One region of the Lysinibacillus sp. FSL K6-1151 genome, then DNA from elsewhere that is predicted to be linked to it. Evidence: a T-box and tRNA genes for the amino acid it is inferred to sense, from the RefSeq annotation. Region 1 holds a T-box; the other regions hold tRNA genes.
What was found. The T-box of region 1 lies ahead of proS (proline--tRNA ligase). A T-box ahead of a tRNA ligase gene usually reads a tRNA of that ligase, here a tRNA-Pro.

Region 2: it encodes a tRNA-Pro, which carries the amino acid that the T-box ahead of proS (proline--tRNA ligase) is inferred to sense. The anticodon was not compared.
Region 3: it encodes a tRNA-Pro, which carries the amino acid that the T-box ahead of proS (proline--tRNA ligase) is inferred to sense. The anticodon was not compared.

The regions. Positions count from the first base shown of each region.
Region 1 is NZ_CP152040.1:2,333,009-2,337,803, forward strand. It holds gene MHI04_RS11350 (GGDEF domain-containing phosphodiesterase) at 1-1,100, shown strand, start outside; T-box leader at 1,170-1,389, shown strand; gene proS (proline--tRNA ligase) at 1,525-2,961, shown strand; gene MHI04_RS11360 (NUDIX hydrolase) at 2,989-3,417, opposite strand; gene MHI04_RS11365 (diphthine--ammonia ligase) at 3,598-4,284, shown strand.
Region 2 is NZ_CP152040.1:3,585,149-3,589,943, reverse strand. It holds gene nadB (L-aspartate oxidase) at 1-435, opposite strand, end outside; gene MHI04_RS17230 (cysteine desulfurase family protein) at 536-1,606, shown strand; rRNA gene rrf (5S ribosomal RNA) at 1,926-2,041, shown strand; tRNA gene MHI04_RS17220 (tRNA-Val) at 2,052-2,127, shown strand; tRNA gene MHI04_RS17215 (tRNA-Thr) at 2,131-2,206, shown strand; tRNA gene MHI04_RS17210 (tRNA-Lys) at 2,214-2,289, shown strand; tRNA gene MHI04_RS17205 (tRNA-Leu) at 2,307-2,391, shown strand; tRNA gene MHI04_RS17200 (tRNA-Gly) at 2,427-2,501, shown strand; tRNA gene MHI04_RS17195 (tRNA-Leu) at 2,507-2,595, shown strand; tRNA gene MHI04_RS17190 (tRNA-Arg) at 2,604-2,680, shown strand; tRNA gene MHI04_RS17185 (tRNA-Pro) at 2,688-2,764, shown strand; tRNA gene MHI04_RS17180 (tRNA-Ala) at 2,781-2,856, shown strand; tRNA gene MHI04_RS17175 (tRNA-Met) at 2,884-2,957, shown strand; tRNA gene MHI04_RS17170 (tRNA-Ile) at 2,965-3,041, shown strand; tRNA gene MHI04_RS17165 (tRNA-Ser) at 3,057-3,149, shown strand; tRNA gene MHI04_RS17160 (tRNA-Met) at 3,203-3,277, shown strand; tRNA gene MHI04_RS17155 (tRNA-Asp) at 3,281-3,356, shown strand; tRNA gene MHI04_RS17150 (tRNA-Phe) at 3,414-3,489, shown strand; tRNA gene MHI04_RS17145 (tRNA-Gly) at 3,495-3,568, shown strand; tRNA gene MHI04_RS17140 (tRNA-Ile) at 3,570-3,643, shown strand; tRNA gene MHI04_RS17135 (tRNA-Asn) at 3,651-3,727, shown strand; tRNA gene MHI04_RS17130 (tRNA-Ser) at 3,737-3,827, shown strand; tRNA gene MHI04_RS17125 (tRNA-Glu) at 3,830-3,901, shown strand; gene MHI04_RS17120 (diaminopropionate ammonia-lyase) at 4,162-4,795, shown strand, end outside.
Region 3 is NZ_CP152040.1:267,369-272,163, reverse strand. It holds gene MHI04_RS01295 (nitric oxide synthase oxygenase) at 1-421, opposite strand, end outside; tRNA gene MHI04_RS01290 (tRNA-Glu) at 740-811, opposite strand; tRNA gene MHI04_RS01285 (tRNA-Asn) at 813-889, opposite strand; tRNA gene MHI04_RS01280 (tRNA-Ile) at 897-970, opposite strand; tRNA gene MHI04_RS01275 (tRNA-Gly) at 975-1,048, opposite strand; tRNA gene MHI04_RS01270 (tRNA-Phe) at 1,055-1,130, opposite strand; tRNA gene MHI04_RS01265 (tRNA-Ser) at 1,135-1,227, opposite strand; tRNA gene MHI04_RS01260 (tRNA-Ala) at 1,241-1,316, opposite strand; tRNA gene MHI04_RS01255 (tRNA-Pro) at 1,332-1,408, opposite strand; tRNA gene MHI04_RS01250 (tRNA-Arg) at 1,424-1,500, opposite strand; tRNA gene MHI04_RS01245 (tRNA-Lys) at 1,520-1,592, opposite strand; tRNA gene MHI04_RS01240 (tRNA-Gln) at 1,607-1,681, opposite strand; tRNA gene MHI04_RS01235 (tRNA-His) at 1,691-1,766, opposite strand; tRNA gene MHI04_RS01230 (tRNA-Trp) at 1,814-1,887, opposite strand; tRNA gene MHI04_RS01225 (tRNA-Tyr) at 1,892-1,975, opposite strand; tRNA gene MHI04_RS01220 (tRNA-Thr) at 1,983-2,058, opposite strand; tRNA gene MHI04_RS01215 (tRNA-Asp) at 2,068-2,143, opposite strand; tRNA gene MHI04_RS01210 (tRNA-Met) at 2,147-2,221, opposite strand; tRNA gene MHI04_RS01205 (tRNA-Val) at 2,248-2,323, opposite strand; rRNA gene rrf (5S ribosomal RNA) at 2,335-2,450, opposite strand; rRNA gene MHI04_RS01195 (23S ribosomal RNA) at 2,517-4,795, opposite strand, start outside.

The DNA.
Region 1 (4,795 bases):
AAATGTCGAATCGTCTACGAAATGTTGATTATACATCTAATTCATTCTATCGCCACAATAGTGATGAATTTGTCATGATTTTAAATGACGTCAGTCGCATTGACGAAATGGCCAAAGAAATCATTAATGTCTTCAATGAAAGTTTCATCGTCGATACCTATGAATTTTATGCAAGCATCAGTATCGGCATTAGTATATTCCCAGATCATGCAAACTCTGTAGAAGAATTATTGAAAAATGCGGATATTGCCATGTATGCAGCAAAATCTACGCGTGGAAATCAGTACCGTTTATACCGTGACAATATGGATGAAGCCAACGATAAATGGCTTCTATTAGAAACAAAATTACACCAAGCATTAAAACAGGACCGCTTAGAATTACATTACCAGCCTAAAATTGATTTAAAAACAGATACGGTCATTGGCATGGAAGCCTTGCTACGCTGGTATGATCCTGAATTAGGTCATATTCCACCAGATCGTTTTATTCCATTTGCAGAAGAATGTGGGCTTATTAATGATATCGGTGTTTGGGTATTACATAAAGCCTGTGCTCAAGCTCGTTTTTGGAATGAAGCACATAATTTAACATTGCGCGTAGCCGTCAATATTTCTCCGATTCATATTAGTACAAGTAGCTTTGTGGACATGGTGTGTGAAGTCATTGCAGAAACAGGCATTGACCCACACTTATTAGAAATTGAAATTACGGAAATGAGTATGCTTGATTATACGGAAGATTTAATTGATACCATCAAGCAATTACGGGCATTGGGCATTACGATTTCATTAGACGATTTCGGGACAGGCTATTCATCGTTAAACTACTTAAAAAAATTCCCTGTGGATGTCCTTAAAATTGACCGTGCCTTTGTCCGTGACATTGTGCCTGAAAAATCAGGGATTGCGATGATTTCAGCTATGATTTCCTTAGCACATGCTTTAAATCTTCAAGTAGTTGCTGAAGGTGTCGAGGAAGAAGCTGAATTGAACGTACTTCGTGAGCATGGCTGTGAGTATGTGCAGGGTTATTATTTCAGTAAGCCATTGTCTGTAGATGATTTTACAGATTTAATCGTTAATTCTGTGACAAAATAGACCAGTTATGAATTGCTATTCCTGAATGATTTTGCTAAAGTGGGATAAAGCCAAACAGTTCAGACAATATTCAATTTGATGATGTGGCCAAGTAAGTAAGAATTGTGAGACAGAAAATATAGCAATTGCTGAGAGCTATATCACCGCTTCTTTACTGAACACCTACCACGGAGATGTTATGCAAACATAACCGAGTCGTTTTCGTTACCAAACGTGAGAGGGTTTTAAGTTCTACTTAAAGCTAAATCAAGGTGGTACCACGTCTATCCAGCACAAAGACGTCCTTATTCAGAGGACAGCTTTGTGCTTTTTTCATTCAGCTTGATAGTAACAGCTCGCTGAAACAAGCTAAACGCCCTGGTAGATGGCACTGTTTTTCTTACACCAAGGCAACAATGATTTAACAAAAATTGGAGGAGATCACATGTCAAAACAATTAGAAGATTTTTCGAAATGGTATATTGAGACTATCCAAAAAGCTGATTTAATGGATTATACACCTGTTCGTGGCTGTATTGCCTTTAAACCTGATGGCTATGAGATTTGGGAGCATATTCAAGAGGAAATGGATCGTCGCTTTAAAGAGACAGGGCATCGTAATGCCTATTTCCCAATGCTTATTCCTGAATCTTTCTTCCAAAAAGAAAAGGATCATATCGAAGGATTCTCACCTGAGCTACCTTGGGTAACAGAGGCAGCAGGGGAACAATTAGAAGAACGTCTGGCACTACGTCCAACGTCTGAAACGATGATTGGCCATCTTTACTCCAATTGGATTAAAAGCTACCGTGACCTACCCGTTTTGATTAATCAATGGGCAAACGTCTTCCGTTGGGAAAAGAAAACTCTTCCTTTTATTCGCACATCTGAATTTTTATGGCAAGAAGGACATACAGCGCACGTCGATGAAGAGGATGCTCGTCAAGAAACGATGCAAATGCTTGAAATCTATAAAGAAGTTGTAGAACAAGTACTAGCAATTCCAGTCTATGACGGACAAAAAACACCTTCTGAACGTTTTGCAGGTGCTGTCGATACGTATTCGATTGAGGCGATGATGAAAAATGGCAAGGCTGTGCAAGCTGGTACATCTCATTATTTAGGTACGAAATTTGCAGAAGCCTTTAACATTAAGTATTTAAATAAAGCAAACCAGCATGAGTATGTGCACACAACATCTTGGGGTACATCTACGCGCTTAATCGGCTCGGTAATTATGGTGCATGGTGATGAGCAGGGGCTTGTTTTACCTCCACGCATCGCGCCAACTCAAGTTGTTTTAATTCCAGTGGGACCATGGAAAAAGAACCCTCAAATTATGGAGCATCTAGATGAAATTTTTGTCGCTTTAAAAGCGAAGGGCATTCGCGTACGCCTTGACGATTCGGACCAATCACCAGGCTTTAAGTTTAATGAATGGGAGCTAAAAGGGGTGCCAGTTCGCATTGAATTAGGACCTCGTGATCTTGACAACAATCAAGCTTTACTTAAAGCCCGTGATGAAGAGGAAAAACGAACAATTGATTTAGCTACGATTATCACAGCCATTGAAGAAGAATTAACAACCATGCAAGCGCGCTTACTCGAAAAAGCACGTCAGTTCCGTGAAGCAAACACACATACAATGATTGATTCATTACCACAATTACAACAGCATATTGAAGCAGCCAAAGCAAACGGTACAATTCCTGGCTGGGTACTAGCTGGTTGGTGTGGAGAAGATGCATGCGAGGAAAAAGTGAAGGAAGAAACAAAATATACATCTCGTAATATGCCGTTTAATCCACCAACAACAAAAACAACATGTATTGGCTGTGGAAATGAAGCTAAACATACGGTTTGGTTTGCACAAGCCTATTAATAACGACTACAACAGCCTCCTATTTAATTAGGAGGCTGTTGTTATGAGGTGGTGATCGATTACATCCTTTGCTTTCGGGAAGTAGTCCAATTTTAAGCTTTCGCCATCCCTCATAGTGAGCCATCCATCTGTCTGATCTGCTAAAAAGACTGCCGTTACGCCGAATACCTCATCCCCATTAGGATATTTAAAATAGTCCTGATAACCTGATAATATCGTTAAAAACTGAAGATTGTTTGCATGCAATTCTGTCTCTTCATACAGCTCTCGTTTCGCTGTTTCTTCAAGGGTTTCCCCTGGCTCCATTACTCCTCCAGGTAATCCCCACATTTCGATATCAGCACGAAATTGAAGGAGCACTTCTTTCGTCTGATTTAAGACAATTACTGTAGAACCTACTAAAATAACAGGCATTGTCCCAACTAGTTGTCTTAATTTGATAACATAATCACTCATAGCGCCCCTCCAACATAGTTAGCCAAATTTTTATTCTACTTATGATAAAATGAAGGGGTGTTATATCTTGAAAATTTCCTGAAGAAATGGGGATATAGCGATTAAAAATGATGCTACTATCTATGACTCAATTTTTTGATAAGGATGCTAACAGACTATTTTTGACAAGGAGATAAGGGAATGACAGATACAACAGGCTGGAAACAGAATGCACAAGATCGTCCATTTATTGCCTCATTTAGTGGTGGAAAGGACAGTACTTTAGCTTTATATAAAGCATCCCAGGTAGGTCAGGCTGTAGGACTGCTTGTGATGCTAGAGGAGGAAGGGAAACGTTCGAGGTCACACGGCATGCCACCTGAGCTTATCCAGGCGCAGGCTGACTCGATCGGATTGCCTGTCTTTACGGCTGCAGCTAGTTGGGCAGACTACGAAAGTGTCTTTATGCACCTTTTAGAAAAGGCAAAACAGCAGGGGGCAGAAGTGTTAGTGACAGGTGACTTAGATATGCCTGCACATGGCTGCTGGCATGATAAGGTCACAAAAAATGCTGGGTTACAGCTAGGCATGCCATTATGGGAAATGGACCATCGCGAAGCAGTCGATGAATTTATTAACTTAGGATTTATCACGATGATTGTCACGGTCAACTTATCCTTAGGCATGACTGAGGATGATTTAGGGCGAATACTTACCCCTGAATATGTATTAGAACTAGAAGCTCGTAAGATTGACCCGTGCGGGGAGGGAGGAGAATTCCATACAACCGTCATTGATGGCCCTCTTTTTCAGCAGCCAATAGCTGTGCGCAAATGTCCAATTATAAGAGATGGAGACTATGCATTTTTACCTTTAGAACGAGCGTAAATCCACAGCCTTTCTTGTGATGATCATGGTTTTTCCTTTTAATGTATATGGTCGTGTGTAATAAAATGATTACAGAGGAAAAATACATTAAATGGGGATGAATTACTATTAGTATTAAGTGCTTTGTCAAATCCTTATCGTTGAAAAATGATTGCCACTCTTCATCAAGAAAAGCAATATGTTAGCTGGCTAGCGCGAGAGTTAGGGAAGCTAAATTGATTAATGGTTATCACGAAATTTCTGAAAGTGGCAAAGCATTGAAAAAATACTGAAACAAGTTGATTAGACAAATGAGCGTTTCTTAAATAAACGATTTCGAGTAATAGAGAAAACAATGAGTCAACATATAGGCTTACTACATACTCTGGTTTTCATGGCTCTCATAATAAATTTAAAGAAATAGATACTAATAATGAACGAAAAGTACAAAGGCTCTCACCTCTGTACTTTTTTTGCATTTTGGCTGTTTCTTCTTTATAGGTATAGAATCCATCTCATTTTGTCCAAAATA
Region 2 (4,795 bases), 1.3 Mb from region 1:
TGTTTTAGGCGAAAGTTTATGAAGTAAGTAATCTATGAAAATTTGACCAGTACGATCACCACCTGCATGTAGAATACGATGATGACTATGTGCCCCTTCGAGTCCTAGAGCCGGTTTTCCATCAACATGACGATCGATAGGGAGACCAGTCTTTAAATATTTCTGCATGATTTTAGTGCCATCTTCTATGAGTGTAGTAACATGTTTTTTCTCGTGATGATATTCTCCAGCTTTCAATGTATCAGCAATGTGGTGTTCAATATGATCTTTCTCACTTGTAACAGCAGCGATGCCACCTTGTGCACGATAAGAACTACTCATATAAAGAGATGATTTTGTAACAATTTGTACTTGAAAATGTTCTTCGAGCAGTAAAGCAGCTTGAAGTGCAGCAATTCCACTGCCGATTATAAGGACATCTGCCTTTACATCCATAGTTATACCCTCTTTACAGTTGTCTTGACACTTATCTTTACATAAAATAAAAAAGAAAACAAGACTTGATGAACTAGAGAGGGAGAAGACAATGATTTATATGGATTATGCTGCGACATCACCGATGACGAAGGAGGCTCTTGCAGCTTATGTAGAGGTAGCACAGCGGTATTATGGAAATAGTGCAAGTCTTCATGATTTAGGAGGACAAGCCTATTATTTTGTCCAGCAATCAAGAGAGGTTGTAGCCAATGCTTTAGGCGTAAATAGTGACGGTATTATTTTTACAGGGAGCGGGACAGAAGGAAATATCCTGGCTATCTTGTCATTAGCGCTGGCCTCTAAAAAAGGAAAACACATTATTTCATCTCAAGCTGAGCATACGTCTGTGCATGCAGCGTTGAATACGCTTGAGAAAATGGGTTTTATAGTGACAAAATTGCCTTTACAGATGGATGGATGGATTGACCTTGAACAATTACAGCAAGCAATCCGCAAAGATACGGCTTTGATTACAATTCAACATGTCAATTCTGAAATTGGTGCTATTCAGCCTGTAGAGAAAATAATAGAGATGGCTAAAAAATCTGATGTTTTCAGCCATATTGACTGTGTACAATCATTTGGGAAGCTTGCTATACCAAGTGGAGTAGATGCCATCACAATCTCAGCTCATAAAATAGGTGGACCAAAGGGGTGTGGTGCTGTCTATCTGAATCCTGCGCTCCGAGTACCTGCCTTAACACCGGGTGTGACTCATGAGAGGGGTTTAAGAGGCGGCACATTAGATACACCAGCAATTGTAGCCTTTGCGGCAGCAATTGAAAACTATCAATATGAAAGACAACATTATGAGACTTTAAGAAGATTTTTGAAAAACAATTTGCCTGAAACATGCCAATTAATAGAATGTAACCAACAATTGCCTACTATTTGTGGCGTAATGATGGATAAAATAGAGGGACAATATGTTCTTTTAAAGTTAAATGAGGCAGGAATCTGTATTTCGACGGGTAGTGCATGTGATATTCATAGTGAATCTGGAACGAAAGCCATTTTATCAATGGGTTACTCTTTGGAAGCAGCACGCCAATTTTTTAGACTATCTTTTGGAGCTTCCACTACATTTGAAGAAATTCTAAGATTGAAACAAGAGCTTTTAACTATTTAATGAAACAACAAGTGAAGGGTTTTCTATACCCTTTCCTTGTTTAGAAATAGATTATAAGCTAAGAAAATAGGTGAAATAAAATAATTGTTTTCTTTTGAAACAACAATTGTTATAATATTTTGCAGGGCAATATTTTCTCTTACTTAGCAAAAATAACTTCAAAAAGTAATAATTTCTTTTTTTTATAAAAAAGTATTGCACAATGTGAGAAAACGTTATACAATAATTCTTGTCTTGAAGGACAGGTAAACAACTTCAAAACAAGATACATAAAGAAACTTCTGCTAAGAACGCAGAAGCCAGCACATCCATGTGCAAGTCTAGTGATGATGGCAAAGAGGTCACACCCGTTCCCATACCGAACACGGAAGTTAAGCTCTTTAGCGCCGATGGTAGTTGGGGGCTTCCCCCTGTGAGAGTAGGACGTCGCTAGGCATAATACCCAGGAGGATTAGCTCAGCTGGGAGAGCATCTGCCTTACAAGCAGAGGGTCGGCGGTTCGAGCCCGTCATCCTCCACCATATGCCGGTTTAGCTCAGCAGGTAGAGCAACTGACTTGTAATCAGTAGGTCGTGGGTTCGATTCCTATAGCCGGCACCATTTTTTAGAGCCATTAGCTCAGTTGGTAGAGCATCTGACTTTTAATCAGAGGGTCGAAGGTTCGAGTCCTTCATGGCTCACCATTTTTAAATAATAATAAGCGGGTGTGGCGGAATTGGCAGACGCACTAGACTTAGGATCTAGCGCCGCAAGGCGTGGGGGTTCGACTCCCTTCACCCGCACCATTATTTCATTGCCAGATAAAAAAACTTATGCACATGCGGAAGTAGTTCAGTGGTAGAACACCACCTTGCCAAGGTGGGGGTCGCGAGTTCGAACCTCGTCTTCCGCTCCAAATGTGCCGGGGTGGCGGAACTGGCAGACGCACAGGACTTAAAATCCTGCGGTAGGTGACTACCGTACCGGTTCGATTCCGGTCCTCGGCACCATTTTTAATGCGCCCGTAGCTCAATTGGATAGAGCGTCTGACTACGGATCAGAAGGTTATGGGTTCGACTCCTGTCGGGCGCGCCAAAAAGAACGGGAAGTAGCTCAGCTTGGTAGAGCACTTGGTTTGGGACCAAGGGGTCGCAGGTTCGAATCCTGTCTTCCCGACCATTTCCAAAGAAATTATGGGGCCTTAGCTCAGCTGGGAGAGCGCCTGCCTTGCACGCAGGAGGTCAGCGGTTCGATCCCGCTAGGCTCCACCATAATAAATTAACCAGTATAAAGATCCTGGCGGCGTAGCTCAGCTGGCTAGAGCGTACGGTTCATACCCGTAAGGTCGGGGGTTCGATCCCCTCTGCCGCCATCTTAAAGGACCTTTAGCTCAGTTGGTTAGAGCAGACGGCTCATAACCGTCCGGTCGCAGGTTCGAGTCCTGCAAGGTCCACCATTTATATATTGCAACGGAGGTATACCCAAGTCTGGCTGAAGGGATCGGTCTTGAAAACCGACAGGCGGGTAACACCGCGCGGGGGTTCGAATCCCTCTACCTCCTCCAGTTTTAAATCTTTATAAATGGTGCTTTAAAAACTCGAAACCGTATAAAATTATCGCGGGGTGGAGCAGTGGTAGCTCGTCGGGCTCATAACCCGAAGGTCGTTGGTTCAAATCCGGCCCCCGCAACCAAATGGTCCCGTGGTGTAGCGGTTAACATGCCTGCCTGTCACGCAGGAGATCGCCGGTTCGATCCCGGTCGGGACCGCCATTATTTTCATAAGAAGATATGAAAAGCAAAAGAAAATAAGCTTAGCATGGACGAAATGGGTCAGTAGCTCAGTTGGTAGAGCATTAGATTGAAGCTCTAAGTGTCGGCGGTTCGATTCCGTCCTGACCCACCATTTATGCGGGTGTAGTTTAATGGTAAAACCTCAGCCTTCCAAGCTGATGTCGTGGGTTCGATTCCCATCACCCGCTCCAAGGGCCTATAGCTCAGCTGGTTAGAGCGCACGCCTGATAAGCGTGAGGTCGATGGTTCGAGTCCATTTAGGCCCATCATTATTCCGAAGTAGCTCAGTTGGTAGTAGCACCTGACTGTTAATCAGGTTGTCGCAGGTTCGAGTCCTGCCTTCGGAGCCATTTTTATGTGGGGAAGTACTCAAGAGGCTGAAGAGGCGCCCCTGCTAAGGGTGTAGGTCGGGTAACCGGCGCGAGGGTTCAAATCCCTCCTTCTCCGCCATTGGCCCGTTGGTCAAGTGGTTAAGACACCGCCCTTTCACGGCGGTAACACGGGTTCGAATCCCGTACGGGTCATACTAAGTGCAGTAGATGAATTACATCTACTGCACTTTTTAATTGATTTGATAACATAGTTACTATAAAAATGAAGCCTTCACAGAACATCGAATCTGTGAAGGCTTGTTAATTATATAGGAAGTTAAGAAATTTTTCTCCCTTTTCCGTAGGGGATCATAAACGCATAACAAGGAACTTAGACAAATGTAAGTTCTGTATTGTATAATTTTGTATTTTGAAGCTAGATGGACTAAGCTAATGATAAAGGAGGGATAGGAATGAATGAAAAATTAAAGTGGGTGCACAATCAGCTGGATAAAGCAAATGACGGAACAGCTTTACTGCCATATTTTACATTGGAACAAGTAAAGAAAGTGGGGCAATTTCTACGTACATATGAGCAATTTGAAAAGACACCTCTCCATCATCTTGATTCACTTGCTTCATGGATGGGTGTAGAAAAAATTTTGGTAAAAGACGAATCCTATCGATTTGGCTTAAACGCATTTAAAGTATTAGGCGGAGTTTATGCAATTGCGCAGTATGTTGCCAATAGACTCCAGAAAAATATAGAGGAACTATCGTTTGAACAATTAAAATCATCAGAAGTAAAAGCGCAGATAGGTAATTTAACCTTTATTTCAACAACAGATGGTAACCATGGTCGTGGTGTGGCATGGGCGGCTCGTGAACTGGGGTATCAAGCGCGAATATATATGCCAGCTGGCAGTGCCGATGAACGTTTACAGCATATTAAAAAAGAAGGAGCCTATGCTGAAATAACGACAATGAATTATGATGAAACCGTGCGTTATACCTCGCAGCTAGCACAAGAAAATGGCTGGGTCCTGATTCAGGATACGATGTGGGATGGCTACGAAGAAATACCATTATGGATTATGCAAGGCTACA
Region 3 (4,795 bases), 2.1 Mb from region 1:
CTTTAGTAAAAACAATAGAATGTGCATCACCAATAACGCCAGCTTCCGTTTCATAGCCTGCATAACGAATTAGCTGATGATTCCATATACGCACTCTGTTCGAAGCAAATACTGTTATTGTTGGACGGATTTTTCCACTATTTGTTGCATAATCGATATGCTCCAGTAGTTTTTGAAAAATATCCTGTTCATCTAAAACGGCACGTGCATCTACTACATGCAATGATTGCCAAAACAGACGACCAATACATTTGTTACTATTACGCCACGCCACCCGTGCACCAAAAGCTAGCTCCTCTGTTGTTGGGTCGTACTCACCTGCATTCTTAATCTGTTGTAATCTATTCGCTAACCAACGTTCTGATTCATCTTGTTCTGTCTGATATAAACTTAAAAATTGCTGGATCTCCTGTATATTCATTTCGATTCCTCCACTTATCCTCATATTAGAGGAACAAAACGACAAGCACCACGAAAATAGCTATAAAAAAACATACATATTGCATATATGAAATAGTTTGTTCAAATTTATAATGAATCGAATCATGATTAGAAGATATTGTGAATGAAGAAGGAAAAGAGGTGGGCGACATCTTATAGAAAGGAGAAACAAAATATTAGTCATGTAAAAAAGCTACTGAACCATTGATAGCGGATTCGTAGCTTTCACTCTTTACTAATGTATCATTTATTGATAAAAGAAAAAGCATGTAACACAATATTTGTGCTACATGCTTGATGACCCGTACGGGATTCGAACCCGTGTTACCGCCGTGAAAGGGCGGTGTCTTAACCACTTGACCAACGGGCCGTGGCTCCGAAGGCAGGACTCGAACCTGCGACAACCTGATTAACAGTCAGGTGCTACTACCAACTGAGCTACTTCGGAATAATGATGGGCCTAAATGGACTCGAACCATCGACCTCACGCTTATCAGGCGTGCGCTCTAACCAGCTGAGCTATAGGCCCATTTTGGAGCGGGTGATGAGAATCGAACTCACGACATCAGCTTGGAAGGCTGAGGTTTTACCATTAAACTACACCCGCAAATAATGGTGGGTCAGGACGGAATCGAACCGCCGACACTTAGAGCTTCAATCTAATGCTCTACCAACTGAGCTACTGACCCAAAATGGAGGAGGTAGAGGGATTCGAACCCCCGCGCGGTGTTACCCGCCTGTCGGTTTTCAAGACCGATCCCTTCAGCCAGACTTGGGTATACCTCCAAAAATATTGAACTGGTGGAGCCTAGCGGGATCGAACCGCTGACCTCCTGCGTGCAAGGCAGGCGCTCTCCCAGCTGAGCTAAGGCCCCATTTATCATAAAAAATGGTCGGAATGACAGGATTCGAACCTACGACCCCTTGGTCCCAAACCAAGTGCTCTACCAAGCTGAGCTACATTCCGAAAACATAAATTTATTGGCGCGCCCGACAGGAGTCGAACCCATAACCTTCTGATCCGTAGTCAGACGCTCTATCCAATTGAGCTACGGGCGCAATATTCATTAAAAAACGATGAGCCATGAAGGACTCGAACCTTCGACCCTCTGATTAAAAGTCAGATGCTCTACCAACTGAGCTAATGGCTCGTAAAAAAGAAAAATGGCTGGGGTACTAGGATTCGAACCTAGGCATGACGGAATCAAAATCCGTTGCCTTACCGCTTGGCTATACCCCAATTTGAAAATGGGGCGACTGATGGGAATCGAACCCACGAATGTCGGAACCACAATCCGATGCGTTAACCACTTCGCCACAATCGCCACTATATAAATTATAACAGCTGTATATGAACGAGTACCTCAATACCTGGCAGGGGCAGTAGGAATCGAACCCACACCAAAGGTTTTGGAGACCTCTATTCTACCGTTGAACTATGCCCCTAAAATGGTGGAGGGGGACGGATTCGAACCGCCGAACCCTAAGGAGCGGATTTACAGTCCGCCGCGTTTAGCCACTTCGCTACCCCTCCAAGGGAATGGTGCCGGCGATAGGAGTCGAACCCACGACCTACTGATTACAAGTCAGTTGCTCTACCAACTGAGCTACACCGGCAAAAAAAAATGGCGGTCCCGACCGGGATCGAACCGGCGATCTCCTGCGTGACAGGCAGGCATGTTAACCGCTACACCACGGGACCATTTGGTTGCGGGGGCTGGATTTGAACCAACGACCTTCGGGTTATGAGCCCGACGAGCTACCACTGCTCCACCCCGCGATAATACTATACTGTTTTAAAAATAATGGTGGAGGATGACGGGCTCGAACCGCCGACCCTCTGCTTGTAAGGCAGATGCTCTCCCAGCTGAGCTAATCCTCCACGAAAAATAAGCGAAGCGATGTCCTACTCTCACAGGGGGAAGCCCCCAACTACCATCGGCGCTAAAGAGCTTAACTTCCGTGTTCGGTATGGGAACGGGTGTGGCCTCTTTGCCATCATCACTTCACTTATTCAGTTGAAAGAGTTGTTCTTTCAAAACTGGATAAACGGTTCATTGAATGTTTCAAACGTTTTGGTTAAGTCCTCGATCGATTAGTATTCGTCAGCTCCATGTGTCACCACACTTCCACCTCGAACCTATCTACCTCATCGTCTTTGAGGGATCTTACTTACTTGCGTAATGGGAAATCTCATCTTGAGGGGGGCTTCATGCTTAGATGCTTTCAGCACTTATCCCGTCCACACATAGCTACCCAGCGATGCCTTTGGCAAGACAACTGGTACACCAGCGGTGTGTCCATCCCGGTCCTCTCGTACTAAGGACAGCTCCTCTCAAATTTCCTACGCCCACGACGGATAGGGACCGAACTGTCTCACGACGTTCTGAACCCAGCTCGCGTACCGCTTTAATGGGCGAACAGCCCAACCCTTGGGACCGACTACAGCCCCAGGATGCGATGAGCCGACATCGAGGTGCCAAACCTCCCCGTCGATGTGGACTCTTGGGGGAGATAAGCCTGTTATCCCCGGGGTAGCTTTTATCCGTTGAGCGATGGCCCTTCCATGCGGAACCACCGGATCACTAAGCCCGTCTTTCGACCCTGCTCGACTTGTAGGTCTCGCAGTCAAGCTCCCTTGTGCCTTTACACTCTACGAATGATTTCCAACCATTCTGAGGGAACCTTTGGGCGCCTCCGTTACCTTTTAGGAGGCGACCGCCCCAGTCAAACTGTCCGCCTGACACTGTCTCCTGCCCCGCTAAGGGGCATGGGTTAGAATTTCAATACAACCAGGGTAGTATCCCACCGACGCCTCCTTCGAAGCTGGCGCTCCGAGATCTCTGGCTCCTACCTATCCTGTACAAGTTGTACCAAAATTCAATATCAGGCTACAGTAAAGCTCCACGGGGTCTTTCCGTCCTGTCGCGGGTAACCTGCATCTTCACAGGTACTATAATTTCACCGAGTCTCTCGTTGAGACAGTGCCCAGATCGTTACGCCTTTCGTGCGGGTCGGAACTTACCCGACAAGGAATTTCGCTACCTTAGGACCGTTATAGTTACGGCCGCCGTTTACTGGGGCTTCAATTCGCAGCTTCGCTTGCGCTAACCACTCCTCTTAACCTTCCAGCACCGGGCAGGCGTCAGCCCCTATACGTCACCTTACGGTTTTGCAGAGACCTGTGTTTTTGCTAAACAGTCGCCTGGGCCTATTCACTGCGGCTCTCATGCGCTTGCACGCTCAAGAGCACCCCTTCTCCCGAAGTTACGGGGTCATTTTGCCGAGTTCCTTAACGAGAGTTCTCTCGCACACCTTAGGATTCTCTCCTCGACTACCTGTGTCGGTTTGCGGTACGGGCACCTCTCACCTCGATAGAGGCTTTTCTTGGCAGTGTGAAATCAGGAACTTCGTCCATACGGACTCGCCATCACAGCTCAACGTTACAGTGTGCGGATTTGCCTACACACACGCCTTACTGCTTGGACGCGCATAACCAACAGCGCGCTTACCCTATCCTACTGCGTCCCCCCATTTCTCAAACGGTGAGGAGGTGGTACAGGAATATCAACCTGTTGTCCATCGCCTACGCCTATCGGCCTCGGCTTAGGTCCCGACTAACCCTGAGCGGACGAGCCTTCCTCAGGAAACCTTAGTCATACGGTGGACGGGATTCTCACCCGTCTTTCGCTACTCATACCGGCATTCTCACTTCTAAGCGCTCCACCAGTCCTTCCGGTCTGACTTCAACGCACTTAGAACGCTCTCCTACCACTGACATCGTAGATGTCAATCCACAGCTTCGGTGAATCGTTTAGCCCCGATACATTTTCGGCGCAGCGTCACTCGACCAGTGAGCTATTACGCACTCTTTAAATGATGGCTGCTTCTAAGCCAACATCCTGGTTGTCTGTGCAACGCCACATCCTTTTCCACTTAACGATTACTTTGGGACCTTAGCTGGTGGTCTGGGCTGTTTCCCTTTTGACTACGGATCTTATCACTCGCAGTCTGACTCCCGTGTATAAATATCTGGCATTCGGAGTTTGTCTGAATTCGGTAAACCGGGATGGCCCCCTAGTCCAAACAGTGCTCTACCTCCAGTATTCTCATCACGAGGCTAGCCCTAAAGCTATTTCGGAGAGAACCAGCTATCTCCAAGTTCGATTGGAATTTCTCCGCTACCCACACCTCATCCCCGCACTTTTCAACGTGCGTGGGTTCGGGCCTCCAGTAAGTGTTACCTTACCTTCACCCTGGACATGGGTAGATCACCTGGTTTCGGGTCTACGACCACGTACTATTTCGCCCTATTCAGACTCGCTTTCGCTGCGGCTCCGCCTTCTAAAGCTTA